4 regions of the Nostoc edaphicum CCNP1411 genome follow, and region 3 is predicted to be linked to each of the others. Evidence: predicted binding sites of a transcription regulator. Region 3 holds the regulator's gene; each other region holds the start of a gene.

The links. The regulator NtcA, encoded in region 3, controls nitrogen genes in cyanobacteria. The targets are predictions, from matches to a motif close to TNTGTANNNNNNNNTACANA.
Region 1: a site for NtcA is predicted at 4,477-4,496, ahead of HUN01_RS12215 (DUF2605 domain-containing protein). Genes of this name have one in related genera too.
Region 2: a site for NtcA is predicted at 4,302-4,321, ahead of glnA (type I glutamate--ammonia ligase). Genes of this name have one in related genera too.
Region 4: a site for NtcA is predicted at 4,610-4,629, ahead of HUN01_RS09095 (DUF3155 domain-containing protein). Genes of this name have one in related genera too.

What each region holds. Positions count from the first base shown of each region.
Region 1 is NZ_CP054698.1:2,326,019-2,333,454, reverse strand. Features, by position in the region: gene HUN01_RS12230 (DUF58 domain-containing protein) at 1-837, opposite strand, end outside; gene HUN01_RS12225 (hypothetical protein) at 1,172-1,717, shown strand; gene thrS (threonine--tRNA ligase) at 1,856-3,745, opposite strand; gene HUN01_RS12215 (DUF2605 domain-containing protein) at 4,594-4,911, shown strand; gene HUN01_RS12210 (DUF2973 domain-containing protein) at 5,232-5,561, shown strand; gene HUN01_RS12205 (non-ribosomal peptide synthase/polyketide synthase) at 7,417-7,436, shown strand, end outside.
Region 2 is NZ_CP054698.1:6,355,882-6,363,317, forward strand. Features, by position in the region: gene patX (heterocyst-inhibiting protein PatX) at 1-118, shown strand, start outside; gene HUN01_RS29535 (hypothetical protein) at 178-420, shown strand; gene HUN01_RS29540 (class I SAM-dependent methyltransferase) at 901-1,959, opposite strand; gene gifA (glutamine synthetase inactivation factor IF7A) at 2,433-2,633, shown strand; gene glnA (type I glutamate--ammonia ligase) at 2,758-4,179, opposite strand; gene apcB (allophycocyanin subunit beta) at 4,537-5,046, shown strand; gene HUN01_RS29560 (XisH family protein) at 5,260-5,679, shown strand; gene HUN01_RS29565 (XisI protein) at 5,667-6,002, shown strand; gene HUN01_RS29570 (clan AA aspartic protease) at 6,237-6,605, opposite strand; gene HUN01_RS29575 (hypothetical protein) at 6,602-6,877, opposite strand; gene HUN01_RS29580 (DUF29 family protein) at 7,067-7,436, shown strand, end outside.
Region 3 is NZ_CP054698.1:5,778,788-5,786,223, reverse strand. Features, by position in the region: gene HUN01_RS27170 (aldo/keto reductase) at 1-36, opposite strand, end outside; gene HUN01_RS35675 (hypothetical protein) at 198-959, shown strand; gene HUN01_RS27160 (DUF3146 family protein) at 1,469-1,732, shown strand; gene HUN01_RS27155 (RuvC family protein) at 1,799-2,251, opposite strand; gene HUN01_RS27150 (DUF3084 domain-containing protein) at 2,385-3,875, opposite strand; gene ntcA (global nitrogen regulator NtcA) at 4,043-4,714, opposite strand; gene fabI (enoyl-ACP reductase FabI) at 5,094-5,870, shown strand; gene hisB (imidazoleglycerol-phosphate dehydratase HisB) at 5,986-6,621, shown strand; gene HUN01_RS27130 (ABC transporter ATP-binding protein) at 6,850-7,436, shown strand, end outside.
Region 4 is NZ_CP054698.1:1,524,882-1,532,317, reverse strand. Features, by position in the region: gene serS (serine--tRNA ligase) at 1-1,272, opposite strand, end outside; gene HUN01_RS09115 (DUF3611 family protein) at 1,392-1,970, opposite strand; gene HUN01_RS09110 (hypothetical protein) at 2,266-2,424, shown strand; gene HUN01_RS09105 (PadR family transcriptional regulator) at 2,777-3,124, shown strand; gene HUN01_RS09100 (cofactor assembly of complex C subunit B) at 3,280-3,810, shown strand; gene HUN01_RS09095 (DUF3155 domain-containing protein) at 4,264-4,581, opposite strand; gene HUN01_RS09090 (sensor histidine kinase) at 4,867-6,216, shown strand; gene HUN01_RS09085 (S-layer homology domain-containing protein) at 6,278-7,436, opposite strand, start outside.

The sequences.
Region 1 (7,436 bases), 3.5 Mb from region 3:
ACCTGCCAAAGCTAAGGATAAAGTTGCATTCAAACCCCAGTCAAAGCGCTGCAAACTCTGCACTTTCGCCGTCATCAACCGTCCGCGATCGAGTAAAATCAGTAACGTTTGTTCCTGTTCTGGTTCTAGAACCCTCACCAGTGGCGTTGCATTACCATAAGCGCCAACCCGACGGGCGGTAGCTTTCCAATCAATAAACCGTAAATCGTCACCAGTACGATAGTTTCGCAGTTCGGCAAACTCTGTACCAATACCAGTTTTGCGAGATTGGCGGATTGATCCCGATGATTGCACTGTCAGACGAATTGTGAGCGATCGCAATCCCACTAAATCAGGATAAACTTTCACTGGTAAACTTTGGGAAATTTGCCAATCATCCCAAGCTAATCCCCAAAGTCCCAACTGTCGGACTTGAATATTTCCCCAAGGAAACTCTCCCCGTTGCGTCGGGTGGATAGTATACGTTAATTCCTTAGTGCTGTTACTAGGAACAATTGCACTCAGTGCAGGTGCAGACACGCCAAAACCTGTTGGATAATAGTCGCGGATTTCAATTTGGGCGTTAGTGTTTTGTGAAGTCACTTTTAGCACCACAGGATTATCCCGCCCAATGGATAATCGTGACGGTAATTCGCGGGCAATTTGCACACGAGAACGCCGCACCCGTAAACCATCTACAATCATCAATCCTAGAACGATGGCATCAAATAGCACAGTGATGACGATGGTTGCTCTGATAGTGGGAAATAAGGATAAGATCGGGGCGTAGGCGTAGCCCGTCGTAGATATCACTATACCCAAAACCAACAATAAATAAACTCGTCTGGAAGGAACCATTTTTTATAGCGAGAAGTTAGGAGTTAGATTTTAGGAGGCAGGAGGCAGAATTAACACACGTTTAAAAATGTGAAACTTAGGTTGTGGAGACTTTGTATCTCGCTGTACTCTACTCTGTTCCCTTCTTCAGTAAATTTCAATGTAACCGAAATAGGAAGACTTGCTAAGAGGTTGTTTGAAAAGTCTAAATTATTACTTGCCTCTGCGACTATAAGTCGCTGCTACACATACAAAACCCGCCTACGCGGGTTATAAGTATGACTTTCTTAATTAAGAATTACGAAATGCATAATAGAACGAAATTATCGATTTAACTGAGGAAAATCTACAATTTATGAATAGCAAAACTAAATTATTGACTTTTATCACAGTAATACTGGCAGTTTCTTCTTTGACTGTCAGCACAGTTGTAGCAAAGGCAAAACTAACCAACCAGTCAAAACTTTTTATCAATGGCATCGGCACAGTAAAAGTTGGCATGACTGTTACCCAAGCAGCAAAGGCTGCTGGTACTAAGCTAGTGGGCGATCCACCAAATAACAATTGCTACTATGTTAAGCCACAAAATGAACCCAAAAATCTTTCGTTCATGGTGACACAAGGTCGCATTTCTAGAGTAGATATCCGGCAAAATACTCAGATTACTACCCTCAAAGGTGCAAAAATTGGCGACACTGAAGCACAAATCAAGTCTCTTTACCCAGGACAAATTGAAGTCACACCTCATAAATACGTCCAAGAGGGACATTACCTAACTTTCATCCCGAAAGATCGCACCGATCGCAACTATCGTGTAGTTTTTGAGACTGATGGTAAGCTTGTCACTCAGTTAAGAGCGGGTAAATTGCCGGAAGTTGAATATGTTGAGGGCTGTTCTTAATTTTTGAGGCTGGGCATTACCCAGCCTACTAGACATCTCCAAAAATGATGTGATATCTTCCAAGCTAGTAGTCTGTCAAATTCATTTTGACGGTTAGAGAGACGCTATAAATCGCCGTCTCTACAAGGAATTTATCCATCAATTATTTATTGACAGACTACTAGCTTCAGACTCTCCGCTTGTGACATCGATCTGAAGGTTATCGAAATTAGCGATCGCTTGTTGTAGTTTATCCACAACTTGATTGACAGAAATACTACCTAAGTCTCCAGAGGCGCGGGTACGGATACTCAAGGTGTTGGTTTCCACTTCCTTAGCTCCCACCACTGCCATTACGGGTATTTTTTCTTTCTCTGCATTGCGAATCTGTTTACCCAAGCGATCGCCACTGGTATCAACTTCTGCACGGATGCCTAACGCTCTCATCTTCGTCACCACATCTTTAGCAAAGTCTAGCTGTGTATCACCCACAGGTAGTAATCTCGCTTGCACTGGCGCTAACCACAAAGGAAAATCGCCCGCATATTCTTCAATTAAGATCCCAATCAACCTTTCCAGTGAGCCAAAAGGCGCACGGTGAATCATCACTGGGCGTTTGCGAACACCATCTTCGGCAACGTACTCTAACTCAAAGCGTTCTGGCAAATTGTAATCTACCTGCACAGTTCCTAATTGCCACTCCCGATCTAGGGCATCACTAAAGATAAAGTCAAGTTTGGGCCCATAAAAAGCCGCTTCTCCAATCCCTTCAAAGTGTTCCATCCCCAAAGTTTCAACTGCACGGCGAATTGCACCTTCGGCTTTGTCCCAAATTTCATCAGAACCGATGTACTTATCACTAGCTGGATCGCGGAAACTGAGTCTAGCTTTAAAGTTCTTCAGTTGCAGACTATTGAACACCGACAAAATCAAATCCACCACATTGAGGAATTCACTATCTAGCTGTTCTGGGGTAACGAACAAGTGAGAATCATCCACTGTAAAACCTCGCACCCGCGTTAAACCGCCCAATTCCCCTGATTGTTCGTAACGGTAAACAGTACCAAATTCTGCCAAGCGCATCGGCAGTTCTCGATAAGAGCGTAACTCACTCTTATATATTTGGATGTGAAAAGGGCAGTTCATCGGCTTCATAACGAAGCCCTGTTCCTGTGCGGCAGCTTCCTCATTATCTGCCATTAAGGGGAACATATCTTCTTTATATTTTTGCCAATGTCCAGAGGTTTTAAATAAATCTACTCTGGCAATATGAGGCGTTACTACAGATAAATAACCCCGTTTTAACTGTTCTTGCTTGAGGAAGTCTTCTAAAGTACTCCGCAACAGAGTGCCTTTGGGTGTCCACAAAGGTAAACCCGGCCCTACCAGATCGGAAAATATAAATAATCCCAGTTCCTTACCAAGTTTCCGGTGATCTCGTCGCAGCGCTTCTTCTTTGCGTCGCTTATACTCAGCGAGTTGTTCAGGGCTTTCCCAAGCTGTGGCGTAGATGCGTTGTAGTTGGGCTTTGGTTTCATCCCCACGCCAATAAGCGCCAGCAACGCTTTCTAGTTCAATTGCTTTCGGGTTTAATTCACTGGTATTTTCCACATGAGGCCCTGCACACAAATCCCACCATTCATTCCCCAGGTGGTAAATCGTGATTGGTTCCTCTTTGATATCTGCCAGAATTTCTAGCTTGTAAGGTTCGTTAATTCCCTGAATCCGGCGTTCGGCTTCTTCTCGGCTGACTTCTTCCCGAATAACCGCCAGTTTGCGATTGATAATCTTTACCATCTCTTTCTTGATGGCTTTGAGATCGTTTTCGCTAAATGGTTCTGGACTGTCGAAGTCATAGTAAAAACCATTTTCAATCCAAGGGCCGATTGTAACTTGTGCCTTGGGAAACAGCTTTTGTACTGCCATTGCCATAACATGGGAAGCAGTGTGGCGAATCTTTTTTAAGTTCTCCGATTCGCTGGTACGCGGTAAATAAATTTTTTCAACTTGTTCTGAGTGTTCTGACTGATTAGATGATTTTAGCGACATTGGCTGCTGAACTGTTGGCGAAGTGATTACAAAAGATTTATCTGAATCTGTAGGCTTATTCAACTATAACGACTTTGATTTTCGCCAGTTCAGCTTATCAAAAAAGAATTCTAAATTCAGAATTAATTGGAGTCCGACTGGCGGATAGGGCAGTGTAAACCCGGATTTCTCATAAAGGGAGACGCTACCGCCATTGGTATCAACTTAAGGTAAAAGCCAGTCTAGAAGAAGCTTTTAAAGATCATATCTGACCTCGTTCCCAGTCTCAGACTGGGAATGCCATCCTAAAGGCTCCGCCTTCCTTACTGGCGGCAGAGCCGCCATGAGTAGCATTTCCAGGCAGAGGCTGGAAACGAGGTTTGAAAGGAGTTTTAAGCTTAAGTTGACACCAATGGGCTACCGCAAACACCGACGGCATAGCAACTCTTAGAGAGAGTCCCGCGAACGTCTGAATTAAGGGGTTTAATACTCCTCGCTAAATAGGCTTTCTCTTAGTGGTGATTTTAAGAGGCGGGTTTGAATTCCCCATTATATTGATTATGACTTCTGGCTCCTGACTTCTTCTTCAATCACAGATAAAGATAAATTTTTGATTTGTTACATGAGTATCAAATTCAGGATTCCCCGCGATCGCTAAATTCTCTGATGAATTGTAGCTCGGTGTCATATATACCTATAGATGCCTACCTAAAGGCACTGTACAATCCCGACATCAAGACTATATAATAAATTCTGTGTTCTTTGTTACATATTTTTTTATCCTCAAGTTATGAGAGAAATCGGAAAAGTGTTAAGAAACGTAAATAACGTTAATATTAGTAAGCAAGTTTAAAATATGCCTCTAATTTATGCCAGACTCAAACTTACCAGGGACTGAGTTGCTAAAAACAGTTTTAGAACCCCTGCTGGAAGATTTTCAGCATTGGTTTACGCGATCGCGCCATTTACTCGAAACTGAGCAACTATCATTTATGAGTCACCAAGAGCAATCTGACTTGCTCTTGCGAGTTAAGCAAGCGCAGGATGAACTAAATACGGCGAAGATGCTGTTTAATGCAACTGATAAACAAGTCGGGATTGATATGGCAACGTTAATGCCTTGGCATGAATTAGTCACAGAATGCTGGAATGTCGCAATGCGCTTTCGTCAAGGGCGTGAAGTCTAAGCAAGTGGGAGCATCTGCTAAATTTTGACAGACAACTTAGTAATGTCTAACCAAAAGCAGAGGAAGCGTCTATGCAAGATAGTAAATCAGTCATCAAAGAGATAGTAAAAAAATCTTAACAATTTCTTAACATTATTTGGATTAACAAAATAATGTATCCTATGCTACCGTAAGTGGAATAACGGTTGACAAATAGCTCCATATAAATGTAAGCGCACGAAGAGTGTGTCAAATACTCGTCTTAACTGTGAGTCACAGTATCGGCGAACAAAGCGTTACAAAATAAACTTTTAAAAATTGCTGCTCTGGAGGAAAATCCAATGTTACATCTGCTTTACATTCTTGCTTTTACAATCCTTGCATTTATAGCTGTTGGCAACTTAATTCGTAACCTGATCATGTTCAGTTTTGATCGGGAGCGAACTTACCCGACGAATTCCTCGCCAATGAATAATCAAGGCAGCTATGGTTATTATTCATCAAAAAAACAGTTTGCACCCCATCCAGAGTTATTAGATAGCGCAGGCAACTTAATTAAAGAGCCACTTTTGGTAATGCGTTCGATTAACGTTGAAGATGCGCGTCAACATCTTGATGCTCTTTACGAAGCATCCCCAGGACATAAAAGTGAAAATTCAGAGGAAGCATAAAACTTAGGAGTTAGGGTGTAAATTATTGTTTTTTTGCATCCTTAACTCTTCCTTTAACAGAAATTTATTATAAAAAAATATACCGAAAACCTCGAAGTTAACCATATTAATATCATGTCCGTATAATTTAGTTGTGATTCCCACAGTCATTGCACCCCATTAATCCCCTCCCCGCAAACCTACGGTGTACACACAAGTCTGAAATAGCTGATGAATCCGAATTTTACCCCACCCTAACCCTCCCCTTGCAAAGAGGCTACGGTGTACACACAAATCCTAAAAACCTAGCTTGATAAGACTTTCCTCGTTCCCAGTCTCCGACTGGGAATGCATTCATTGAGTCTTTGACTCAATGCTCTCGTGGAGGCAGAGCCTCCACGAGAGCATTCCCATGTAGAACATGGGAACGAGATAAAAACGAGATAAACAAGAGAAGAATGGAAAATCAAGCTTTTTTCGACTTGTGTGTACACCGTAGTTGCAAAGAGGAGGGAACAAGATTTTCCGGGGGGATTAGGGGGGTAATTCGACTTGTGTATACACTGTAGCCTGCAAACGGAGAGGCGAGACAAAGCGTAGCTTTGACCGGGTGGGGTTCTTCGGGTTTAATAAGTAATCAAGCGGACACGATATAATTTGTCCAGCAACGAAGAAAATATAAGTCTACTTCTCGCCAGTAAAACAACCTCACTGGGAGATATTTTTTTATCTGGGAAAAAAGCCACATTCGTTGGCTTTAGCCTGGTGAGAGTTAATATACAGTAGTTTGAAAGTAACTGAGGTACAAAATGCAGAACTCACGCATCAGATATAAAGAGTCTCTGCCTCAAAACCTGTAGCTTTGTACTTCATGCAAAAGAAAACTGAGTTTCACAGGCTCAGGCTTCATTTTACTTTGAGAATGAGAATACCACCCAATACTGCTCGGTTAAGGATTTTTAACTCGGAATTGGGTTTGGGGAAAAGGTTAAAGGTTTTTTCTTTCCCCTTTCCCCCGCCCCTTATCCCCAGAGGGGGCCCCACCTTCCCCTTTTCCCCAAAACCCGACAAGTATTGGAATACCACCAACTAGCGATCGCTCACTTAACTAGTCATGTAGTTTATCTGTACTACTTTGATTACACCTCTACTTACCACTTTGTCAAAATTTAGATACCCTTGCCGTCGCTCTGCATCTGAGTTCCTACAAAGAAGTTACAGCTGGTAATTATTCTTTATTAACTATTTTAAATATTTTAACTGTCCCCTTAACTGTCTTAAATGTCTTAACTGTCCCCTTAACTGTCTTAACTGTCTTCTTAAATGTCTTAACTGTCCAATTGGCAGTCTTAATCGTCTAGTTAACAGTCTTAAGTGCTATTGCATTTTATTGATAAAACTGAGATTATCTGTTGTTAGGTGAAATTCTAAGTAAGTTGATTTCAAAAAAGCAAGTTTATTTAATCAAAAATTAATTTTATAATCTACCAATCAAGAAATCGATGAGTGTTGTAGTTTTTTATCAGACTAAATATGATTTTTTAGGAAGAAAATTGCTAATAACCTGAAAAAATAAAAGCCTGTATTTTTATACTTTAAACAATAAAGACTAAATTATAAAATAAGGGTAAATTATTGTACCCTGAGAAATGTTTGAGCCAAAACGAAAATATTTTAGGTAATTAGAATGAACAAAATAGTTAAAAAGCAATCCTGATTTTCAACAAAAAGCGGTGTTTAGGAAGGATATATAAGCTAATGCTCTGGTTAGCTAATTAATATAGTTTTTCAATATATTTATTGCTTCTATCAAGACTCTATCCGCAGAATATTCAGCTTGTTGTCGTCAAAATTGTAAGATTTTTCAGGAACTCTAATGAACAGAAAAGTAAAAGA
Region 2 (7,436 bases), 580 kb from region 3:
TTCGGAACAGTGGCTCTCGGCGGCATCTGAACAAAATCCAGATGATGCGCCACGTCATCGCGGTAGTGGGCGTAGAGAAGTGACACAAAAATTCCGAAATATCTATGCTGTGGTTTAACTACTGTAGGGTAATACCTTTTTTATTAAAGGAACAAAATTACCAGAAAACAGGATGTTGTGCTAACATCTTTTACACAGCTTTTCTGGCAGAGATATATACAGTTGACACACGAAAATCTTCAGCGATCGCTTAGTATTTCAACTGCAAGCTTTGTATATATAGTTGGCATCAATCCTGCCGATCAAAACGCAAATCAAATTCAGTGCCTTGATCAACAGCATTACCAACTCCTCAAAAGCTACACAACTGTTGCTCATATTCGGTGGGAAGCTCTGCGTCTCAATCCTCAATTGCTCTAGAAATAGATGTTATTTAGGCTATCAGTTAATCTAAAGCACATCTAATTCAGACATTTTGCTTGTTGAGGAAACAGTCTTAAGGCAACTTCACTTTATTCCCCAATAGGTTTTTTTCTTAATATATTGCCTAGCTGGTTATCTACATCAGCAAGTAATTGATCTTCGCTCCGACGCCTGTTTAGCGTCCTTTGCCGAAGCATAAAATCTCTTTCCTTTCTTCTGATCTGAACTAGCGCATTGATTTGCATAAGTAATATAAGTTTCTTGCACTTGGCAACAAATCTTACTATTCCTGACCTACTCTTGCACTCTGGTTCGTTTTCCCCACAGATAGCTCCCGACAAAATAAATATTAAGAAGGATCTGCTAGATCATCTTAGTCATTTTAATTATTCTACACCCAAGGCCAGATGCAAAATTTTGCATTTGGCCTTTTTAGATGAATTTTACTTAAAGAAAAGGGAATAAGGAAGTTTTATCTCAAGCTGGCTTATGAGCAATAAAATACTTGCTCATAAAATGGACTTGCATCTCAATATTCCCAAAGCCGACTCTCTGTAAACGTTCTACCAAGTTATCAGTGGTGTAATGCTTGTAATAGGGTTCATGGAAAGTTTCGGGGAAAGAATCCATCATATATTCCAACTCAGGTGAATCACTCAACTGAATTGAGTCACATATAATAAAAACTCCACCTGGTTTTGTTACCCGAAAGCATTGTTCAATGACTGTCTGACGTACAGATGCTGGTAACTCATGAAAGAGAAAAACAGAAGTTACAGCATGAAAATAGTTATCTAGATAGGGTAACTCTTCAGCATTCGCTTGTAAAAGTTGTGGCAATTCTCCCGGAATTTGGGATAGTAGTTCATTTGCTTTCCGCAAATAAGCTGGTGACAAATCTGTACCAAACAGCGAAGCTTGAGGCAGTGCTGCTCGAATCAACTTCATAGTCCGTCCAGTTCCACAAGCTACATCCAAAATACGGACTTGCTTTGGTGAAACCGACTCAAAAGCTTTCAGTCCTTCCTTGAGAGGAGCAAGAATTCGCCGCCGCATCGGATCAGCTGCCCCACCAAAAAGAATTTCCACTTGTAAGTCATATAAATTGGCTGACAAGTCACTCAAATAGCCATTGCTTTGGTGATGAAAGTTCTGCACATAGTAGCTGGGATAACTATCTGTATCAATTTCGGGCGAAAAATCTTGGTAATTCTGTTGTTTAACTCGTTCCCAGATTTGAGGAAAATCTAGCCATACCAAAGGATAGTAGCGGAAAAAGTCATCCCAAGGGTTGTCAAACAATAAGCTTTCGGGGTACACACCCTTTTGAGCATCTTGCCAGTCTGTTTCCAACACCTGGTTCAATCTCTGTTGAAGTTTTAATAAAAGTTCATTTGGGATGGGTTTGGTCTTTTCTTCAAGTGTCGGATACACCAGGTTCCTCAATCGTGAACTTAATATTTTGTGAGCCAGACCAAAGTAATTTTTGCTCTGCTGAAAGGTCTGATAAGTCAGCTTAGTTAAACTGTCAGGCATAAAAATAGCTCAAGTTTTGATGGCTTAATTTATATGTAAATAATTGTAACGAATAAATTACCTACTGTTGGAAAGGTAAAAGTTACCACGATAGACAAAATTAAAACTCGATATTTTACTCATCGAAGTTGGAGTAAGGTTTATCAAGAAAGGCAGAGGGCAGAAGGCAGGAGTTTCAGTTGGAATACTGTTTTCAGCGCTGAAGCCCGTGACAATCATCGAACTTGCGGATTAAGACCCCCACCAAATTGAAAAAATTTGGTGGCCCCAATTAAGTACGGTGTTGAATCCCCTTCTAAATTGAACCTTCTGCCCTCTGCCTCCTGCCTTCTTCAATCGGCTTTTGGGAAAAACACCTGATAAAGCAAATATAAACTTTTGTAAAAAGTAGCTTATGTTACAGAATTTTTGTTATATTAGTTGGTGTGAGGAAACAGAAATTATATATTCACAAAATAAAGAGGACTATGGTTATGTCTATCGCAGATAAATCTCGTGCATTAATGGTGCGTGAACATCAGCAAGTCAAGAATCGCCAACAATCAATGCTGATGCGGGCGGCACAAGAACTAGGTCTTCCTGAAGAAGTATCTCACTACTGGAACCCGATTCAAGGCAAGGTGGATGCTAGCAGTAGAATGATTTATGGCCCCAGCCATGCTTCCATGAGCTAAGTTTCAGGAATTCTAAGCTGGATTTTTTGAGTAAATGTCTCAACTGATAAGTCTGGAAAAAAAAGCCACCCTCTACTTTTAGGGTGGCAAAACTTATTACTTTTTAGTTAGATACGACTCTTAATTAAGCATCGTAGTAGAGGTAAAACTCGTAGGGATGAGGACGTAGCTGTAACTGCTTGGCTTCGTTAAGCTTGTAGTCAATCCAATTTTCGATAAAGTCTTCCGTGAATACGCCTGATTCTGTCAAGAAACCGTGATCGTTTTCTAGTGCTTGCAATGCCAGTTCTAAAGAACTTGGAGTTGAGGGAACCTTTGCAAGCTCCTCTGGAGAGAGTTCATAGATATTCTTATCTAAGGGTTCACCAGGATGGATTTTGTTCTTGATGCCATCGATACCAGCACAAAGCATTGCAGCAAATGCCAAGTAGGGGTTAGATGTAGCATCTGGACAACGGAATTCTAAACGCTTGGCTTTAGGGTTTTTACCAGATAGAGGAATACGGATAGAAGCAGAACGGTTTCCTTCAGAGTAAGCTAAGTTCACTGGTGCTTCATAACCAGGTACTAGGCGCTTGTATGAGTTGGTGCTGGGGTTGGTAATTGCCAACAGCGCTGGTGCGTGCTTGAGAAGACCACCAATGTAGTACAACGCCATATCGCTCAAACCAGCATACTTATCACCTGCAAACAGAGGTTGTCCGTCTCTCCAGATGGACTGGTGACAGTGCATTCCCGAACCGTTATCGCCAAAAATTGGTTTTGGCATGAAGGTGACGGTTTTGCCATATTTTTTGGCAACGTTCTTGATGACATATTTGTAAATCATCAACCAGTCAGCCGCTTCGATCAACTTGCCAAACTTGAAACCTAGTTCGCACTGACCACCAGTAGCAACTTCATGGTGATGCTTTTCAATGGGCACACCTAATTCTGCCATTGTCAACAGCATCTCTGTACGGATATCTTGGAAAGAATCCGTCGGTGCAACTGGGAAGTAACCTTCTTTGAAGCGTGGTTTGTAACCCAAGTTGGGTTTTTCATCTGTACCGGCTTTACCGGAATTCCAAGCACCTTCTTCGGAGTCTAAGAAATAGTAGCCTTCGTTAGCAGTTTGGGCAAACCTAGCACTATCAAAGATAAAGAACTCAGCTTCAGGGCCAAAGAAGGCTGTATCACCAAGACCACTGGAAACCAAGTAATCTATTGCTTTTTGGGCAATAACGCGTGGGCAACGGTTGTACGGTTCACCCGTGCGTGGGTCTTTAATACTACAAATTATACTTAGTGTTGGGACTTCCATAAATGGGTCGATCCAAGCAGTGTTGGGGTCGAGTACCATCGTCATGTCCGATTCGTTGATTGCTTTCCAACCCCGAATGCTGGAACCGTCAAAAGCTACGCCATCAGTGAACGCAGTTTCATCGATTTGGTTTTGGTACAGTGTGAGGTGCTGCCAAGTCCCTACGGTATCGATGAATTTGAGATCAATCAGCTGAATTTTTTCATCTTGAATTCTCTTCAAGAGTTCTTGTGGTGTTGTCATTGTTACTCCTTCTCTACCAATTTTCTAAAGTCAACCAGAATCTTACATTGCATCCTAACCCTGCTGATCTCAATCAGGCCGTGACACACCAGAAATATCTTAAATACTAGACATTAGCGGATTTTGTAGCTTATGTTACAGATATCTGGATTATCAGGTTATATTAACCTTTCAGCGATCATCTGTACAAAACTGGAAAGTTCATCATATAGGGGTCAACTTTGACATAAAATCCTTATGTAGTGGATAGATCGTTTTTGTGCCGAATCTATTTTTAATAGCACAAAAATTTACTGGTGCATAAGTGCAGCCAAATAAATATCAAACCATAAATAGCAATGATTGGGAGAAGAAGGAATGCGCGATGCGGTAACAAGTTTAATTAAGAATTATGACTTAGCTGGTCGGTATTTTGACCGGAATGCGATCGATAGCCTGAAGTCTTACTTTGACAGTGGTACAGTCCGAGTCCAAGCGGCGGCGGCAATAAATTCTAATGCGGCTGCACTTGTCAAGCAAGCTGGTTTGAAGTTATATGAAGAACTGCCAGAATTGATTCGTCCTGGTGGAAATTCTTATACAACTCGTCGTTATGCAGCCTGTCTGCGGGATTTAGACTACTACTTGCGCTACGCTACCTATGCGTTGGTTGCTGGAAACACAAATGTGTTGGATGAGCGTGTGCTACAAGGGCTGCGAGAAACTTATAATTCTCTAGGAGTGCCTATTGGGCCTACTGTTCGCGGTATCCAGATTCTCAAGGATCTGATTAAGGAGCAAGTAGCAGCAGCAGGTGTGGTTAATACTGCGTTTGTAGATGAACCATTTGATCACATCACACGCGAGTTGAGCGAGATAGATATTTAGATTTTAAGTGGGCAAGGTGTCTGCCCCACAAGAATTATAAATAGCGATCGCACTTTTGTCTGTGTTGGGAAAAGAGCGATCGCTTTTTTATGAACCCTACCAGGCTTTGAAAAGAGCTTTATTTAAGTTTTCGCCGCCAGATGGTAACATCGCGCCTCTGTAAAAATAATTTTGCTAGATTAAAGCTGTGCTTTTGGAACTATCTTTCTATTAATGCCAGCCAGAGACATTTACCACGCCGCAGTCATTAAAGCACTTATAGCAGATGGTTGGACAATAACCAACGATCCCTTATACCTTGCATACGGGGGTAGAGAACTTTACGTAGATATTGGAGCAGAAAGAGTTACCATTGCTGCTGAGAGGGACGATCAAAAAATAGCTGTTGAAATCAAAAGTTTTCTGAGTCCTTCTCCCGTGAATGACCTCCAGGAAGCTGTAGGACAGTATGAAGTTTATCGCAGTGTGCTTAAAGAACTACAACCAAAACGCCAACTTTATTTAGCAGTTCCCAAGCGAGTTTATGAAGGTATATTTTCCGAACGCTTTGGTCAGCTAATTCTTAATAGTATAGGAATAAACCTAATTGTCTTTGACGAGCAACTAGAAAGGATTATCAGATGGATAAGCTAGCTTGGTATCGTGAAATTATTCGTCAGTTGATATTTGACTATGCTAGTCACAAGCCTGCTAACGGTCAAATAGACACAGAAGCAGTCATTGACTCGGAGCGGGACCATTACGAAGTGTTACATATCGGTTGGGATGGCGTGCGCCGCGTACATGGTTCGGTGGTACATATAGACATTATTAATGATAAAGTGTGGATTCAATATGATGGTACTTCTGTTCCAGTGGCAGAGGCATTATTAGAAGCAGGTATCTTGCGCGAAGATATTGTTTTGGGTTTTCATCCTGCTGAACTACGGCAATACACGGATTTTGCTGTATCTTAATTATCTTTAGTTGTGTATTCTCGAAGAAGAAAGAAGCAATAAGCGATGTCTGCCTGCGGTAGGTGCGATCGCTTTTCAAATAATCCACATATCTCAGACTGAAAAATCATATTCCATGAGTATGTTACAGAAAGGATATGAAACTAAGAGGATGTTTGAAAAGTCCTCTAGTCGGTATCAAAAATTTTAGATCCCTCTAAATCTCCCGATAAATTGGGAGACTTTGATTACTGATCATAATTTCTCAAGTTTTACAACACCGCCTTCGATTGCCTCTACCGTTAATCTGTAACCTTCCATCAGTGACATACCGACAAGTGGATCTGACTCAGCTTCATCAATTGGAATGGTTAGTAATTGCTCATCCCAGACAACAATAGCTTCATACACATCAAACACACATTCACTACCATCTCCCAGAATTGCTCGTCCTCGCCTTTTCCAGGGTAGTTTTAATTCAGCAATGAAATCTGGAGGTAAGGATAACCAACCGTTAAAACCTGTATCAACAATGGCGGTTTGCTCATGTACTTTAGCATCAGCACCACAAATACGTAGAACGATAATTGGCTCGTAGTCAGCATTCACACTTCCAATAATCATTTTGTTTTGTGGATGCACCCAGCCCCGAACCGACGGACATAGCGAGAGCCAACACGCACAAACCAGATTTGTGCATCTGGGTAGCGAGTTTCAAGACGCTTTGAGGCATTGATTTCATCAGTATCGATTTCCCAGCCACCTGTCTCGATGTCGATTGCAACAATTTTGCCATAATTATTTTCTTCAACTTGTGGGCGCACTTGAGAGTCGTAGATTTCATCACCGCGACGAGCAAATTCTTCTTTGCTGTAACGAGGTTGTCGTAATGGCATAATAAATCTTTCGTAGTCTTAGACGACTGGTTAGGAAAAAAATCCTCTAGCGTTTATTGTAAGCTGGATAGTTGAATGAGACTGGCTAAGGAATGCGATCGCTCCTAGATGAAATGCATTAGCCTATCTTATCTGGACTAGAACCGCTATAAGCCACAATAGAAGTTGCCGATGTTTGAGGCGCTGATTATGGAAGAATTATTAACTCTGAAAGACTTGCTTGTTAAGGGCGATGTTCAAGGAGCATTAATTATAGTTGAAGAATTAGAGGAAATGAGCCGAAATGACATAATCAAGACGATTCGTCGCTATGCAGTGATTTTGCTGTTGCATTTGATTAAACAACAAGCTGAAAATCGCACGACTCGCTCTTGGGAAGTCTCAATTCGGAATTCAGTTCGAGAAATTCAGAGGGAAAATAAGCGGCGTAAAGCTGGAGGCTACTATCTCACGCCAGAAGAATTGTTAGAAACCTTAGCAGAAGCCTATTTAAACGCCATTGATGAAGCTTCCCTAGAAGTAGAAGAAGGTCGTTATGAAGCCCAAGAATTAGACAAGC
Region 3 (7,436 bases):
AAAGATACCAGTTTTTCCTAGCTGTTTGGTTTCCATGCTTCTAGCTATAGTTTTCTGCCCCAATTATCTATCAGTTAGGCAAAGCTTTTGTAGCTATTCATCATAAATCCTCCCTGGTACTTAGACTTGACGATATATAAATGGTCTACGAGGGGAATACTCTACTCAGGGGTTCAGTATTCTATACACATACACCGATGAAAATTGTAGAGGAAACCCGTACTAGATTGCAGCTAAAGCATCGACCACTCAGAGATTGGTTCACCGGATGGTGCATTTTTACTGTCTGTTTCGGCTTTTTGATTTACTGCTTATTTTTTGAGTCTGCTTCAGTTAAAATAACTTGCGATCGCCTCTCCCCAAACCAAATGAATTGTGAATTAAGACGGTTTAATTTGCTGGGAAGTATGGAGAAACTCAAAATGTTTGATCTCCAGGAAGCATACATGCTTACCAAGACTGGTAGCAAAGGGGGAAAAACTTATCAAGTGATTATTGTGACTCCTTTTGGAAGCTTTGCTCTTTTATCCCATGTTAACTATGAAGAGAATCAGGAAATTATCTTTAAAATCAACAATTTTATCAACTCTGGTCAAACTTCCCTATTGGTGCAGCAAAATCAGCGCCACTATCTACTTTTATTAATTTTATTTATATTGATTATGATGGCGATCGCTGCTTATTTTTCCACATCACCTGTAACTACCTGTACCTTTTATAAAAGTATTGATAAGGTATTTGTCGAACGCAAAAGTCTTCGTGGCAATCAAATTATTGAACATCCACTAGAGAATATTATGAGTTTTGATATCCAAGAAAAGCAATTTAAATACTCAAAGCTTTATCGGGCTGTAATTGTGGTGAAATACTTTAAGGAAATCCCAATTAATCCACAATATACTGATGAAAGGAGTATCCGATATGCAGTTTCTCGGATACATTCATTCCTAAAAATTTAATAAAAATTCCCCGCAGGATAGTCTGATAAAGCAAATTTTTCGGTATTAAGTCCGCGCAGCTTATAGCCCAATACTGTTCCAATACTGCTCGGTTAAGGATTTTTAACTCGGAATTGGGTTTGGGGAAAAGGTTAAAGGGTAAAGGTTAAAGGTTTTTTCTTTCCCCTTTCCCCCGCCCCTTATCCCCAGAGGGGGCCCCACCTTCCCCTTTTCCCCAAAACCCGACAAGTATTGAATACTTTTCGGATAAGCACTCTTCACTTTCCTTGTGGTCTGGAAAAAGCTTAAAGGGTAAGGGGTCAAGGATTTATTTAAAACCTTTTCCCTTTTCCCTTTCCCCTTTAACCGAACCGTATTTTATAGCCGCAACTCCAATATCCTGAAGTCGTAACACAACCTAGTCAACTACAAATACCCACTTTGTCAGTTTGTCTAATTAAGCTAAGTTTGGTAAATAAAATAAGTAGCCTACATGATCGGCTGTTATTCCACACTTGACATAAAGCATTGTGAGTGCAAAACGTCTGCCAGAAACCATTGCCCATGTCAGAATTACTCGCCAATCCTGGCAACACGGCTTCCTTGAGGGCGAAGTGAGTGCGGGTGAGTTTGAGTGGCATTTCCAGTGGCATTTTCGCCGGGGAGAACTTGCCGTCAAGCCTTCCCAAGGTCGCGCCTTAATCAAAGAACCCCTCGGTCGATTCTTGGAGCAACAAGATTACCAGCTAGAGCCTGGAGGAGACTATGCTTTTACTATTCGGGCGGAACTCTAGGAGTTAGAAGCAATTCAATTTTAGATTTTAGATTTTAGATTTTAGATTTTTTCTTCAATCCAAAATCTAAAATTGGTTGACTGCTGATTCAGTGAGGCGATTTAAGTATCTTTCGATTAAGAGAATGGCAACAATGTCATCTATCGGTCTTGGTGGCTGTCGCAGACCTTGTGGCAATAGCTTTATTAGCCCTTTGGGTGGGAACATTTGCCAATAGCGATCGCGTGCTTCTAAGGTTGTATAGCGCTCATCCACTAAAATAATACTCAGCGGTTCTGTCAATTCCTGGTATAGTTGCTGTCTCCACTGCTTGGCTGTAGTTTGATCGCCCATCACCATCAAAGAGATCGGAAACCTTTGACGTAGTGTCTCAATGGTAGCGATCGCCTCTTTGGCTAGCACGACCTGATGATAATACAGTTGCCGATCCAGTCCCATCACCGCTAAACCACACTTATCTCGACCTGGATCAAACCCCAAGATGACTGGTTGCGTTGGTGAAAATTCACGGAAAGCCATAAAAAATTAAAAATTAAAAATTAGAAATTAAGAAATGCAATCACAGCAACTATTTTGGCTGCTGTTCAATATGTTTAAATCTTGCAAGAACTGCCTCCTGCCTCCTGAATAATAACAGTGTGCAAATAATTTTTTAAGTACTAAAAATAATTTTTCCGTTGACTGTTGCCACTAATTTTACTCTCAATGGCCCAGCTGTATAAGTGTCCTCTGCTGCGATCGCTTTGATCTCCAAGGGTTGATTATACTGTCTTAATTGGTTGACAAAGCGCAAAAAAGTCCCGTCTACTTGGACATTTTCGACAATTCCGGCGTTACGGGCCCGAAATTGGGAAGCAGAAATCAGTATTTCCAGGCGTTGCTGTAACTGATAGGATGTCATGCTTTTGGAATCAGTATTAGTTGTGGCCAGCACCGCGCCTCCCGAAAAAACCAATTGATTCCGGGCTGTATCGGCAAAAAATTCTATCTGCTTTTCTCCCCTGACGTAATTACCAGCGGAAAAAATTCGCACCACGTATTCTTGACCATCCTCAATCTGCTTGCTCAATTTCTCAACCCTCTCCTGGGTGAAGCGTATTAGCTCTGCATTTGCAGGATTTGCACCAGGTTCACTCAATTCCAGGTTGGCGTTGCGATTGGCTTCTTGTAAGAGTTGTACAACTGCCTGACGAGCAGCAGCAGGTTGGGTAACACGAACTACAGCAGCGGACAAAACTTGACCGCGAACTAAGGCCAGCTTACCCAGACGCAAATCGCGGTAGGACTGATAATATTTTTCCAGCCTTGCAACTTCCTGTTCTAGTTGCTCCTGTTGTCCTTCCAATTCTTTAAGACGAGATTCCCGTTTGACAATCACTTGTTCTCGCGCTGCAACTTCGAGATTACGCTTTTGAATCAGTTTATCCAATTGAGCAATTTTTTGATCGCGTTGTTCTATGACTTCTTGGCGGTTTGCAAGTTCGCGATCGCGTTTTTCAATTGCTGTTTTGGCTTCGTCAATGGCTTTTTTCGCTTCAGCATACAGTCGTTGACGTTCTGCTTTCAGTAGTTCAACTGCCGCTTGTAACTCCTTTCTCTGGTTGTAAACGCTTTGCAATTCAGCTATGGCTTTTTGGTACTGAGTTACAACTTGTTCTAGCTGACCTTGAGTGCGTTGGAGTTGAGTTTGAGTTTGGGCTTGTTGACTAATGGTGCGATTCAACTGAGCTTGTGTTTGCCTCTGTTTGGCATTGGCCGCCTGCAAAGATTGGTTGATTGCCTGCAAGTCTTGTTGTGCCTTTGCTTGGGCAATTTTGGCTTGGCTTAACTCACTCTCTACCTGACTTTTCTGAGTTTCTGCGGTTTTTAGCTGTTCCCGCTTCTGTCTGAGGTCTGTTTGAATGTCCTCTAACTCAAAGACTCCTTTTCGCAAGCCTTCGTCAGCAGCGAATAAAATCCCTAAAGTTGATGCTGAAATCAAGCCACCCGTAAAAATAGTGACCAGTACAGCAGTGTTTTTTGGACGAAGCTTAAAAAGTGAGAGGCGGGCTTTGCCAACTCGTGTGCCGATGCGATCGCCCACGGTTGCAATTACGCCTCCCAGAATTAAAATTGCAGCGATGAGGATGTATCCGGTGGTCATCTTTAGCTACCGAAATCCTTCCAGATACAGCCTACTACTTTTAAGCATTGTCTGGAAAGAAGTGGAAATTGGCAATAGCTGAAATTACTCAATTTTGATTTACCTCTAGCTATTAGTGTCATTTTTCAAAATAGAACACGCGCCGATTCCCCTTTCTCCAATTGTTTTTATGTGAATTGCCTACTTAAGGTAACAGGTTTATGCACAGTAATCTTCTTTTTGTGGATAGAAATCATCTTTTTCTCACGCAAATCTCCCAGTAGCCTAGTAACGGTAACACGAGTTGAACCAATTGCTTCTGCGATCGCTTGATGAGATAACTTCAAATCAATAGTGATCCCATCTGCACAAGGAACGCCAAAATCCCGACAAAGAATTAACAAAAAACTTACCAACCTAGAACCCATATCTCGGTGAGCAAGAGTTTCAATCATCATCTCCGTCTGTAAAATTCGCGAAGACAGACCTCGCAGCATTAACATTGATAATTCTGGATTTTCCTTGAGTGCTTGCTCCACCTGTTCAATTGGTGCTGACAGTAATTCCACAGGAGTAAATGCAACCGCATGGTAAAACCGATCCGACTTATTTCCTGTCAGCAATGACAATACACCAAAAACACTATTTTCCCGCAGCAACGCTACCGTTATTTCCTCTCCTGCCTCGTACACCCTGGAAAGTTTAACAGCACCTTTCAAAAGAAAATAAACTCGTTCGGCAGGATCGCCAGGAAAAAAGATCGTTTTATTGCGTTCAAACGTTTCCACAACTGGCGGAAACGCCCCGGTCGCCATCTGACGAAATACATTTGCTAGGGCTTTATCTTGTGTCACGATCATCTCCCTTCCCCTACCCAATGCCGGAAAAACAAAAACTGATTACCTAAGAATACACCCGAAAAATGAATAAAGCACCGTCAACCTTTCTGTACTTTCCTATACTCAAACTAATCTCTTCATAACTCTTTGTTTATAATGATACATAATTCTTGATCCTTTCAGCTACTAATTGTTGATAAGTAGTTCCAATAGCTGTATTTAAAAGGTTTTTTGAAGAACAAATAAAGAAATCTTGAGAATATCTTTATAAAAAATCAAGATTTTTGTCACAGCAAACACCCTTAGCAATATTCATTTTTGCAAATCCTGTATAAAACAAAGACAAAACGTGCCTCAGATTCTAGTATGCTCCTAATGATCGATCGCATTAACAATTTCTATGCTAAATCTGACTGGAAAAAATGCCCTTGTTACAGGTATTGCCAATAACCGCTCGATCGCCTGGGGCATTGCCCAACAACTGCACAAAGCTGGAGCAAACCTGGGTATTACTTACCTGCCGGATGAACGCGGCAAGATGGAGAAAAAAGTTGCGGAGTTGGTAGAACCTCTCAACCCCAGCTTATTTCTTCCCTGTAACGTCCAAGATGAAGATCAAATTAAATCTACCTTTGAGACAATCCGCGAACAATGGGGAAAGCTAGATATCCTCATTCATTGTCTGGCCTTTGCCAGCAAAGATGATTTGAGTGGAGATTTTAGCCAAACCTCTCGTTCTGGTTTCAACACCGCCTTAGAAATTAGTACCTACTCGCTGGTGCAGTTAAGTGGTGCAGCAAAACCTCTGATGACAGAGGGAGGTAGCATCGTCACCCTGACATATTTAGGCGGTGTTAGGGCAATCCCCAACTATAACGTCATGGGAGTTGCCAAGGCGGGGTTAGAAATGAGTGTGCGTTACCTGGCTGCTGAACTAGGGCCACAAAATATCCGCGTAAATGCCATCTCCGCAGGCCCCATCCGCACTTTGGCATCTTCAGCAGTGGGTGGAATTTTAGATATGATTCATCATGTAGAAGAAGTAGCTCCCCTACGACGCACCGTCACTCAGCTAGAAGTGGGCAATACGGCCGCTTTCTTATGTAGTGATTTGTCCAGCGGGATTACCGGACAAATTCTGTATGTAGATGCAGGATATGAAATTATGGGAATGTAAGATAATTTGGGCATGGGGCATTGGGGATTGGGCATTGGGAATTGAGTATTAGTAAAATTCTTGTCCATTTTTCATTCCCCATGCCCCATGCCCTATTCCCCATGCCCTATTTCCTATGCAAATCAGCAAAATTAATTCAAACTACGATCGCTTAACTGAAACCTCTCGGATTGCCACTGTTCACCGCACCACTGGTGAAACTAATGTACAAGTTACTATCAACCTGGATGGTAGAGGAACTTGCACAGCAGCAACAGGCATTCCGTTTTTGGATCACATGTTGCATCAAATTGCCTCCCACGGGCTGATTGATATCGATGTCCAAGCCAAGGGAGACTGGGAAATTGATGATCATCACACCAACGAAGATGTAGGCATTACTTTAGGGCAAGCTTTCAACCAAGCACTAGGCGACAGAAAAGGTATTGTCCGCTTTGGTAATTTTCTTGCACCACTGGACGAGGCCTTAGTTCAGGTAGCGCTAGACTTTTCCGGCCGTCCTCACCTCAGTTACGGCTTGCAAATTCCTACTGGGCGGGTAGGAACCTATGACACCCAACTGGTACGAGAATTTTTTGTGGCTTTGGTGAACCATAGCCAAATGACATTACACATTCGGCAACTGGATGGCATTAATTCCCATCACATTATTGAAGCAACATTTAAAGCCTTTGCAAGAGCAACACGGCTGGCGGTGGAAATCGACCCCCGTCGTGCTGGTGTAATTCCCAGTTCTAAGGGAGTTCTATGAAATGGGCATTGGGCATGGGGCATGGGGCATTTAAAAGAGGCAGAGGGGCAGGGTGCGGGGGGCAGAGAGAGGAAAAAACTCTTCTCCCTTTCTCCCTGCTCCCTGCTCCCTTGCTTCTTTCCCAATCCCCAGTTCACGATAATTGACACACCAGTTGTTGATGGTTATTATCAGCCTACCGGGTAATTTGTAATTAATCCCAAGCTGATAAATAGTGATTTAACCGAGATGAAGTCTGTTGCCGATGACCCTAATTCTCAACTTAATACGAGAGACATTCCGCCAGTAGTCCTAACTTCTGAGTTGCGAAAAGTCTATCGCACTGGTTTTTGGCTAAATCAAAAAGTCGTATCTCTCAAAAACTGTTCTTTAACGGTGTACAAAGGAGAAACCTTTGGGTTGCTGGGGCCAAACGGTGCTGGTAAAACCACACTTTTAAAATTGTTGCTGGGAATTATTCATCCCACCTCTGGACGGGGATCGTTGTTGGGTAAACCAATAGGCGATCGCAGTGTTAAGCAACATATCGGCTATCTGCCAGAAAATCCCTATTTATATGACTATCTCACTGGCTGGGAGTTTTTGCAGCTAGCGGCTGGGCTATTCCAAATTCCCCAAAGTGTCCAACGCCAACGTATTCCCCAACTGCTGGAATTAGTCGGTTTATCCCAAGCCGATGCCCGTAAAAAGCTGCTGCGTCGCTATTCTAAAGGAATGCTACAGCGTGTTGGCATGGCACAGGCACTAATTAACGAGCCAGATTTAGTTTTTCTGGATGAACCGATGTCTGGGCTTGATCCGGTGGGACGCTACCA
Region 4 (7,436 bases), 3.5 Mb from region 3:
TTCACGTCCCAAGTAAGGTTGCAACACTTCTGGTATCCTTACCGTCCCATCAGATTGTTGATAATTCTCCAAAATTGCTGCCATCGTCCTTCCCACAGCCAAACCGGAACCGTTGAGGGTATGTACGAACTGAGTTCCTTTCTTCCCCGCCTCTTTGAAGCGAATATCAGCCCGTCGCGCCTGAAAATCTATAGTATTAGAACAGCTAGAAATTTCGCGGTATTTGCCAGAAGAAGGCAACCAAACCTCTAAATCATAAGTTTTGGTAGAGGCAAATCCCAAATCCCCAGTACTTAAATTTACTACTCGGTAAGGCAACTGCAATGCCTGTAAAATTGCTTCTGCATTCCCCACCAATTTCTCTAACTCATCAAAAGACGTACTGGGTTCGACAAATTTCACCATTTCCACCTTATTAAATTGATGGAGGCGAATTAATCCCCGCATATCGCGCCCATAACTACCAGCTTCACGGCGAAAACAGGGAGTAAAGGCACAGTGGTAAATAGGTAAATCTTCAGCAGCTAGAATTTCACCACGGTAGAGATTTGTAACTGGAACTTCAGCTGTCGGAATCAGCCATAAGTCATCATCAGCACATTTAAAGCTTTCTTCCGCAAACTTGGGTAACTGACCGGTCGCCGTCAAAGACTCAGTATTCACTAACAGCGGCGGGCTGACTTCGACATACCCAGCTTGAGTATGGAGACTGAGCATAAATTGAATTAATGCCCTCTCCAATGCTGCACCAGCGCCTATCAATGTCACAAAGCGACTTTGGGCAACTTTTACAGCTCGTTCAACATTGAGAATACCAAGCTTTTCGCCAATTTCCCAGTGAGGAAGAATATTCGCATTTTGGGGAATATACTCATCACCCCAACGGCGCACCTCTACGTTATCTTCTTCATTCTTACCAAGGGGTGTAGAGTCGCTTGGCAAGTTGGGAAGTGCCAACACAAGTTGTGCAATTTCAGCTTTGAGTTCTTTTTCTTGGGGTTCCAGTTGGCTCAACGTAGCTTTGACAGAGTTCCCTTCATCCCGCAAGGCTTGAATTTCTGGGTCTTGAGGATCGATCCCAGATTTAATCTTCTGCCCGACAATTTTACCGATTTCGTTGCTACGGGCTTGGAGTTGACTACGCGTCCCTTCAAGCTCCCGTTGTTGCCGATCTAACTGTAAAATCGGTTCAATGTCGTATTTACCACTACGACTATTCAATCGTTCTTGAACTAATTGCGGATTTTCCCGTATTTGCTTGATATCCAGCACAGATTTTTCTCAGTTTTTAACCTATTATCTACCTGCCAACACATCAGCATATACTGATTTTGAAAGAAGTCAAAAGAATTACTTGATTTTGACTTTTACTTTTCTGCCGACTCCTCTTTCTAAGGTCGGTTAATGCGATTCAGTAACCAAAGCGATGCCACAAGCCCTGCAAAATGCGCTGAGACAGTGTTGGTGTTTGCCTGTACAACAAGCATATCTAAACCGCTAATAATTCGGGTAGGGTCAAAAAATTGGGTAGTTATAGCTTGAGGAGATATGGATCTTGCTACCAGTGTTCCAACGATCGCTTGCGCCCCTAAAAGAGTCACCAACGTTCCCCCTAAATTCACCCACAACCCTAAGCGTAATACTTGCACAGTCTCACTTTTCCGAGGGCGGTTGCTGGGATTGGAAGATTCCAATTGCTTACCAATTCTGGTGTAACGGTAAGCTAAATAAATGCCCCCACCCAAAACAACCAATCCACAAATTGCTAAAAATACGCCAAAGCCAGTCCCAGGATTATTACTAGGACTGCCAGTTCTTTGATTAAAGATGGCGAACAGCAACACAATTATGCTAGAAACAACGCCTAGTACTAGCTGAATCCAAAAACTAATCCAACCTGTAAGGCGAAAAGTTTGGGCAATAGCCCGGAGAGTTGAGGAAGATGATGGGGCATCGGGAGTTTGTGACATAGTTCACCAATGTGCTGGGCGCTTGATTAAAGGACACGGGGACGGGGGGATACGGAGACACGGAGAGTTATTTCCCCTCACCCCCGCGTTTCCCCATCTTCTTTCTGACTTTTTATGCTATCTGGAAAACCTCTTTCTAAATCTCTTCCTTCTAGGAAACATACTTTGAATTTTCCCCTTCCCAATGCGGGAAGGGGTTTAGGGTATTAGGTTAATCGTTAGCTTTTCCATATAACGTGAAAAGTCAGGTCTTCCCCCCGCCTTTAGGTCTTCTTTGATCAATTTACTATCACGCTTGCCAAATGACACAAGAGATTCTCTTGTTGAAGAAATTAGTAATGGTTACTGCTTAAGTGTTTCCACTGCCGTAGCAGCTTTAACCCAGACGTTTCCCTTAGCGCAAGCTTTTAGAATTCGCATTGGGAAAATCACTGTAAAACAAAGTGTTTATTAACTTTTACAGACAAAATAGCATTTTACCTGTAAAATTTCTTCGATGGCATTTTATTGCTTAAGCGGTTCTAACTAGTTCGGCATCACTTGACACCAAGATAGTGACTTTACCACTGTCTGTTCGCTCCTCACCACACCGTATCGAGCTTGGGTAGGAATACATTATTTTCTGCCCCTAAAACTCGCAAACTCTTCCCACAACTTCACAGGCGTGGGTGATTATTTGGTGTTTACGCAATGGATATCTAGTCTAAGTAGCTTTATCTGTATTACTCGCTTGGTAGTAGCACTGTATACTGACTACAAGGATTGTAGACCTTACCCTAAGGCATTTTTTTAGCCATTCACTAACCATGAAACTTGAGGATATATATCAATTCTTTGAAAATCCTCCGCCAACTTACCTTTGTCAAGAACTAGCAGTTTGTTACATCCTGTCTGTTTTATTACAAGGTGAATCCTACGGAACCGAGTTGATCGAGCAATTAGAAACTGAATATCCCATCTACCGACTTTCAGATACCGTACTTTACAGTGCAATAAAATTTCTGGAAGATCAAGGGGCAATCACTGGATATTGGAAGAAACTCGAAGGACGGGGACGCCCCAGGCGTATGTACCAAGTTTCTCCCGAATGGCAAGTTCAAGGTCAGGATTTAGCTTTTCTTTGGCAAGACTACATCAATAGGAGGACAAAGTAATCCGATTTTGGATGTTGGATTTTGGATTTTGGATTGTGGAAGAGTCCCTAATAATTGCTTTTTGGCGCTCCATTTCTCGCAATCATTGTTCAAACTGGTATAACGAATAATTGATAATGAATAAGTCTCCTCCAGTCAAACACTAACAATTAGTTATGGATACTGCTATTCTGCCATCTACGTTCCTGTTAACCTTGTTGTTATCCGTTGGGCTGTTTTTCTTTATTCGTGCCTCGACTAAAGACCGCATAGAAACAGCGCAACTGGTATCTGAGCAAGACGAAGCTGTTTTAATGTCTCAATTAAAAGAGTATTTTCGCTCGCGGTCTTACCGAGTGGCAGCGGTAGACCGAGAACAAAACAAGGTGACTTTTGAAGGTAATGTTCGCCCTAGCTGGTTCTTAGCTATATTTCTAACTTTACTGGCAGCTATTGGGATTGTTTGTCTATCTTTGGTGGTATACCTGCTTTTTCCTGGCCTGAGTACCATTGTTCTGGCTATGGTACTGCTGTCGCCTTTAAGTGGTCTATTTTATTGGAAAAAATCTGAAAGACTTGAGAAGGTTTCGCTCAAAGTAGAAACAACTCAGAGCGAACAAACCTCCTCAAGTAAGATAACCGTAGTTGCCCATCGAGATGAACTCAGTGAGTTACAGAGGACTCTACAGCTAAAGCCTGGGATATAATTGTTGATTTTTGTGACCATCTTTTAACTATGATATGCAGACTTCTGACCTGACCTACTCTTTAGGCAATGGAAAGTAGGAAGGAGGAAATTAAGACCACTGCTTTGTCAGTTTTCCCCACGACACAAGTTGTGGGGAAAAAATTTAAATTAATTAACTTAAATTCATTGACAGAGCTTGCCTAGCAATCTACGGCATAGAGCGCAACTTCACGAGCGCTTTTAAACGCGCTTGGCTCTATACCTACTCCCTTCTTTCTGCATCATCAAAATAGTATCAACCCATGCAATCTAGCGTGGCTTGAGACAAGTTTACTTTCCAACTACCTGGACTAGACTTACTGGCAAATCAGCTACAAACTAAAAAAAAATTAAATTTTGCATAAACTTAGCAATTTTGCCAGTTAATGATAGTCAGGAGCCACACTCAATGCTTAAGATGACCATCTATGGTTCACCGACTAGCTAAAGCAAGAGGTTCTTGACCTGGCGAAGGTTCTAACACCCTCAAGCTAGGAAACAAGAAATGGTTTTCCTCTACGTATTGAGCACCAAACAGTCCCTTTTCTGCCCAGAAATAACGATCTGTGGTGTGTTCATTTCGCTTTACGAGTAGCAATGCCGGTGGCAAAATCCCTTCAGCTTGAATGAATCTTCTCGCTGCTGTCACAGGCTTTTCTTCGCCACTTTCGATGCTATATTGAGGCACATGTTCCAAAATTCGCCGTCCTTCCTGACGACGACGACTCTTCCTTTTGCGTCTCCTTGCCAATCTATTGTCCTCCTCTTTCAAGCTATAGATTGTAGTGATAGCTACAAAATCCGTCGTCATTATATAGGTTCTAGTTCAAAATATCAATACTTTTTAACCTTTTCATGTAAGAAAGTTAATATCTTTGAAAATAGATAAAACAAAACCACCTAAAGATATAATCCCCTGGTACAAACCATCTCTGAGAAAATTTTAGTTAAGCTTTATTAAATGAGTGAGGTAAAAATTAAGTATCCTCTCTTACATCATGCCTCAAAATCTGTAATCTTGAGCAAGAGCTAAAAAATGTTAATGTCTGCCAGTTCCGATTTTCTTGCTCTGTGTCGAGAGCAAATAGCGCTACTAACCCAAGGGCTGGGAGCAACTTTAAGTATTGTGTACCTAACACAAGAATTGGTAGAGACTCCTTCAGGCGATGCAAAACTTATTCCTGTGGTAATTTACCCGGAAACAGCATTATTACCGCCAGGGGAGGTAACTGCTGAGGCGACAGCACACAAGCAGCTTCAAGTTGGAAATGTGTTTGTATTACCCAATGATCAGAGAAAATTATTGACAGCAGGATCAGGATCTCCAACCTCATCACAGGGTTCGGAGATACCAGATGCATCTCAACCCCATCTCAAAGAGGAATACCTATTTAGTGGAAACCAAATTGTTTTACCTCTAATTTATGAGGGTGTGATGATGGGCTTACTGGTGACAAGTAGGCAAGACCGGGCATGGAATGAAAACGAGGAAAGTCAGATTCAACGAATAGCTCAAACATTAGCGATCGCTTGTATTTTAGATCAACGACGAGCATGGTTTGAGCAGCAGTTGCATGAGCAACAAATTCTCCAAGAAAAACAGCGGGATTTATTAGATAACCTTTTGCATCAGTTTCGTAATCCATTAACGGCGTTGCGGACTTTTGGAAAACTGCTATTGAAAAGACTACGACCAGCAGATGCCAACCGGGATGTAGCAAATAGTATTGTGCGCGAAAGCGATCGCCTGCAAGAATTACTGCAACAATTTGAGCAAGTAATTGACTTGACAGAGGCAGATTTAGCACCACTACATCTTGCAGAAGATGAAGTATTTGTAGAAGCAACTATCCAAAAAGACGCTAAACCACCGTTATTATTGCCAGGAACGGGAGATAAAGCAGTTGACTGCTCGTTAACAGATATATTAGAACCATTATTAATATCAGCCAAAGCGATCGCTCAAGAGCGAAAGCTAAAACTAATCACTGAAATTCAACAGAATTCATCTCTAGTACGTGCCAACGTCAAAGCATTACGAGAAGTATTAACTAACATCATCGATAATGCTTTGAAATACACTCCTACTGGTGGCAAAATTTTGATTCAGGCGGGGCAAGAAAAAGCTAATTTTCAAGGAATTATTATCAGTGACAACGGGCCTGGGATTCCACCCGAAGATTTAGAACATCTTGGAGAACGTCATTATCGGGGTGTACAAGCGCAAACAGAAATCCCCGGCACAGGTTTGGGGTTAGCGATCGCTAAACAATTAATAGAGCAAATGCAGGGCGAAATCGAGGTTTTCAGCCCTGCAATCAACTCTAAGCTAACTTCACCCGATGCGCCGGGGACTACATTTATTATTTGGTTGCCGGAAGTTTAAAATTTGTCCTTTGTCCTTTGTCCTTTGTAAAGACTAATGACTAATGACCAATGACCAATGACTATCTTACTGAAACCAACAAGTTCTGATTGATTGTCATTTGTAAATCGGTATCTGGGTCAATTGCTACTAAGTCAACGCTATTTCTGCCGAAGAACAGACCAATCAATGCACCGATACCAGCGCCACCCAAGACTTCTTCTGTGGCAATGGCGCGATCGCCTGTGACAGCAGATACCGCAGCAGCTGCACCTGCGCCCAATACGGTATTTCTGATAATTGCACCAGTACTAGTACCTTTGTTGACGGTTTCAGTTTTGGTAATCACGTCAGAACTAGCGTTAAGTTGATACTCTTGACCACTGGCCAAAACTAGTTTCTCGGCAATGAATTGAGAACCGCCTGTAGCAGGTCTGAGTTGACCAATAACTTGACTACCAGCAGGAATCACTACAGATCCGTCTTGCGTAACTACGTTTTGGGATACTGTCAATGTCAAAGGCGCTGTTTCGTCCTTTGTAACCAGAATTTTTTCTGCCTTGTCATACTTCACAGGAATAGCAGTCCCTTGAGGAATTGTGACTGATACAGGTGTTGGGGTAGTAGACCCAAGTGCCACAACATAAGGCGAGTTAATAGCTGAGGCTTGATTAGAGCTAACTAATGCTTGGTAGATAAAAGCTGCTACCTGAGCGCGAGTGGCGGTTGCAGTTGGATTCAGGAAGTTCACATTAGGATAGTTGACCACAATTTGCTTTTCAGTTGCAGCTGCGATCGGGCTACGGGCATAGCTAGCGATGTTAGAGGCATCGTTGAAGTATTGCAGAGTGCTTTCAGTATTACTGCTGGGACTATATTCCAGACCGTTCGCAAGGGAAACCAAAACTTGTTGACGGGGAATAGCCTGGTTAGGCTCAAAGCGATTTCCAGGATAACCTGACAAGAAACCAATGGTATAAGCTTGCTGAATTGCACTGGATGCCCAATAGTTACTAGGCACATCAGCAAAATTGATTGCTTGCCGTTGCGGTGCTTTTTGGAAAGCTTTGTTGACCATAGCGGCAAATTGAGCGCGTGTTACCGCTTCTTCAGGGCGGAAGGTGCCATCAGGAAATCCAGCAATTACGCCTCGCTGAGACAATTGTTGAATAAATTGTGCTGCCCAATAGTTAGATGAAACATCAGCAAAAGTAGTTTGAGCAAAAGAAGGTGCAGCTGTA